Regions from separate parts of the Cycloclasticus sp. genome, predicted to be linked through region 2. Evidence: predicted binding sites of a transcription regulator. Region 2 holds the regulator's gene; the other holds the start of a gene.
The links. Region 2 encodes PhoB, which activates phosphate uptake and scavenging genes when phosphate is short. Its sites were predicted from a motif close to GNNTGTCATAAAACTGTCANAT; they were not measured.

Region 1 (2,205 bases), on a different contig from region 2:
TCTAGCATTTTCGAATGCGTCAGGGTTTAATATTAGGTCTTCAACACGCACTTCTTCGCTGTAACCGTCGTAGTCTCTAGCATCGCCCTCATTGGCAGATAAAATGAAAGTTGAACCTTTATACTCGAAACTTGCAATAGCATCGGGTTGATACATGCCGTATGTTGGCCATGTTTGAATGTTTATTGCATTATCTTTATTGCTGGCATCAAAGGCATTTTTATTTTGTTGATGTTTTTTGTAACCTAAGCCATAAATATCGGTGATAGTCGCTGACGCAATGTCTAGTTTTGCTAGAGCATTGTTTTCTTGCAGGCTAATCCAAGCCGTACTGGAGTCGGCTGAAACAGTAATATATTCAGGTTCTAGGTCTTGGGCAACTGACGCACCTGGGCCAAAAATACGCACGTTTTTTAATTTAGTACTGTTAAACGTATTAAAATCAGCCGTTGCAGGCATCCAAGTGTTTGTATTGATAACAGTTACCGTACCTTCAGGGTCATTTTTATACTCATCGTCAGGCTCTCCTTCGTTAGCAACAATTAAAAATTGACCGTTCGGGGTAAATGTCAGCATGTCGGGTAATGCGCCAGCTTTTATGATCCGCTGTAAATTTCCTTCAAGGTCATAGATAAGAACGTTGCCATCATCTTGTTTATTGACAGCCTCTACGGCTACAGCAACCCAATTCCCGTAGGTAGTAACACTGTTTGGGCCGCCACCAATCAAAGTCAGAGTGCTGTGCTCGGAGAGCCAGCCGTTACTATCTACATTAAGAATTTTGAGTTCATTCTCTTCGGCATTGGTGGTGTAAATCCTATTCGACACAGGACTAAAAGCTGAAATCTCGGTGCAACTTTCTTCACCGCCACATTCCTCGGTATATTGACCTTTTTTAACGATATTAATATCAGCAAAAGAAAGTGTAGAGAATGATATGCCAAGCGTTAAGCTGACGCCGAGAGTGAGCTTTATTAGTGAATCCATTGGATGTCCTTATGCATTGAAACGGGACATCAAATGTACCAACAGGTTATGACGCTTGTGTGACGGTTAGGGGGTGTTTTAGTTACAGCGTGGCAAGGGAGCTAAGAAGCAAGCTAGTGGTGTAATATGTTTTTTTGCGTATCTTGTCGTTATTTTGATAAAAATAACGATAAGGGCAAGGCTGCTAGTTGGTAGCAGCCTGATAGAAAACGCTAAACTCATTTAATTTTTCTAAGGCAAGCGAACCAGCTTCTTTAGTTGAGAATTCAAGTGTATCGAAGCCTACACGTGTTAAATAAAGAGCCTGATCGGGTAGGACATCACCAACGGCTCTGATTTCTTTGGTGTAATGGTGCTTTTCACGTAATATTTTCGCTAGTGAGTAACCACGACCGTCAACAAATGTTGGAAAGTGTATAGCGATAAGCTCAAAGTATTGTAAGTCATCTGCAAATTGTTCTGCACTTTCATCGCCTTGAACCCATAAGCCAAGATGTCCTTTGCTGGCGATTAAGGAATCTTTATTGGCATTCCAATAGGCAAGATCGATGATGTTATAGTCTGCTTGTAGAGCTTGCTCTTCGTCTAGCTTGGTCCAACGGTCTTGAACGATTTCGTTGTTTTTAATGAGCGTCATACACTTTATCCTTAAACGGTTGTAATCCGATGCGTTGCAGTGTGCTTGCAAAGTTTTCATCATCTATTCTGTTGGCTTTATAGACCTGAACAATGTCGTCAATAGCATCTACTACACCATCTTTGGCAATGGCTTTTCCAAGCCTGTCCCCTAATTTACTTTGATGGCTATCGGAACCACCTAGAGTTAATTGATACCATTGCTCGCCTTTTTTATCGACACCCAAAATACCAATTTCACCGATGCTATGGTGGCCACAGCCATTCATGCAACCAGACATTTTGAGGCTGATATTACCAGCGTCAATGGCGCTGTCAGTAAAACGGTCAGTAATACCTTGTGCGATATCAATAGAGCTGGCATTTGCTAAGCTACAAAAATCGAGACCGGGGCAGCAAATCATATCGGTAATCGTGCCAATATTTGCTGTCGCAAGGTCATGCTCGGCTAATTGCTGCCAAAGGGCATATAAATCACAGGATTTTACATCGGTTAATGCAAGGTTTTGGTCGTGAGTGGTTCTGATCTGGCCAAAACTATATTGGTCAGCCAAATCGGCGATGAGTTCCATTTGCTGTTTG
Region 2 (2,205 bases):
ATTGCTCAGTCAGTTCAATAACCACTTGGCTAGCATCTAAATTAGAGTCTTTTATATACTTTAATGTGTGGCCATGCTGATAATCTTTTTGTAAGAGAATTTCAGGAATGGTGTTAATAAATAATCGGGCATTTAAATTAAGTTCGCCAAACCGTTGAATGCTTACTTTTCGACAAAGTAAATCTAATTCGGCAAGCCGATCATATTTAGCCGCAGCGTTAAAAAGGTTGATGGGGGAGTGTAACGGACCATTAGAGGGACCACGAATTAAGCCTTCGTAACCATAAATTTTATTGTCTTTCATCGAAATGATTGGCTGAAAGAGCGGAGTCAGTGAGTCTGTTGCTAATATATCTAAAAGCGATTGATAGTGTAGTTTTTCATCATGTGTCATAGGTGGGGAGTATCAATCAATAATATGACAGTTATATGACGTTCATATAAAAGGACATTATAAAAAGTTTACTGGTTGAGAAACCGCAGGCGCCTTAAGGTGGTTCAGTGCGTTACTGTTATTTTTAATAATTAGAGACAGGGCTTTTTCTGAACCAAGTTAGAAGTAGTTTGTAAATTGTCACCGTGTTGTCATAAATATTAGGTATTCTGTAAACACTTACTTAAATGGCTTTTTTATGGAAACAATGAATGTATTGATGGTTGAAGACGATGAGGATATTGGCGAAATGCTACAACTTTCTCTTCAAACGAATAATATTGAAGTAACGTGGTGTAAAGATGTAATGAGAGCGCAAGAGTCTTTGCGAGATACGACGCCCGATATTATCTTGTTAGATTGGATGTTACCCGGAATTAGTGGGCCAGATTGGATCAAGTTTTTAAAGAATCAAGAAGAAAACAAACGTATCCCGATTATCCTGTTGACGGCACGCAGCGCGGAAGAAGATAAAGTATCGGGCTTGGAAACAGGCGCAGACGATTATGTAACCAAGCCTTTTTCTGTGCAAGAGCTGATTGCCAGAATGAAAGCGGTCTTACGACGAAGCAGTACAGAAAATGAAACAGGGGTGATATCAATTGGCCCATTGTTTATTGACCCATCGAGTCATCGAGTCACTATCAATAAGGTGGACCTGATGATGAGCCCGACAGAGTATAAATTGCTGTCTTTCTTTGCTACAAACCCCAATAAAGTGTTCTCTCGCAATCAGCTGCTTGATAATGTATGGGGCGATAATGTCTACGTAGAAGATCGTACCGTTGATGTACACATTAGGCGTTTAAGACGGATATTAGATGCTCAGGGTTGTGCAGACTTGGTTCAAACGGTAAGAGGGTTTGGTTATAAATTGGTGAATTTAAACGCGTGAATATAAATCATAACTATGAGCGAAACACCTTTCTGTTGTGGTTTTTAACAGTCGGTGTTTTGGGTGTGTTAGTCGGTTACCCCGTCGAGGTGTTGGCACTTTTTTTATTGGCTTACATTGTCTTTCAATATCGTCGGTTACAACGTTTATATAGGTGGTCTAAGAAGTCTGGTGATCATGACCTGCCGTTTGAAGATGGCTTGTTTGGTCAAATTTCGGAAGACATCTATCAATCTAAGATGCAGGGGCTGGCACAAAAAGACAGTGTTAAATACCAACTGGAACGGTTTAAAAAGTTAATTTCTGTTTTTCCAGATGGTGTGGTTATTCTTTCATTGTCTAATGAGATTAAGTGGTTCAATAAGCAAGCCTCCCAGCTACTTATTTTAAAAAAAGAAGATACCGGGCAACTGATTAATCATTTAGTAAGGCATCCTCGGTTTACGCACTTTCTTAAAAATCTCAAGAGCGATGACGCCATTGTGATCGAGGCGCCTGTAATAGACACCAGCTGGTCGGCAGAAAAGATTGAAATAAGGGTATTGCCATATGGTGACGATGAACGTTTATTGTTGATACGAGATGTCACTAAGGTTGAGCGCACGAATCAAGTGCGAAAAGACTTTGTGTCGAATGCATCGCATGAGTTAAGAACGCCGCTAACGGTCATGAAGGGCTATGTTGAAATGTTGTTGGCTTCAACCGCTGAGGATAATGTGCAAGTGGGTGCTTCGCTACGTAAAGTTGATCAGCAAGTGATTAAAATGCAAACCATGATCGAAGAGCTATTAGCGCTAAGTCGGCTAGAAGAGGGTAAAGTCGAGGCAGCCAATAGCTTGGTTAATGTGCGCAGTGTATGTGAACAAATTAAGTCCGA

Region 1: KUG63_RS00505 (choice-of-anchor I family protein) is a predicted target of PhoB. The motif match lies at 1,034-1,055, and genes of this name have one in related genera.

What each region holds. Positions count from the first base shown of each region.
Region 1 covers NZ_JAHRVT010000002.1:31,634-33,838, reverse strand. The annotation lists gene KUG63_RS00505 (choice-of-anchor I family protein) at 1-987, opposite strand, end outside; gene KUG63_RS00500 (DUF934 domain-containing protein) at 1,172-1,624, opposite strand; gene KUG63_RS00495 (nitrite/sulfite reductase) at 1,611-2,205, opposite strand, start outside.
Region 2 covers NZ_JAHRVT010000014.1:54,290-56,494, forward strand. The annotation lists gene KUG63_RS03440 (GGDEF domain-containing protein) at 1-394, opposite strand, end outside; gene phoB (phosphate regulon transcriptional regulator PhoB) at 633-1,328, shown strand; gene phoR (phosphate regulon sensor histidine kinase PhoR) at 1,325-2,205, shown strand, end outside.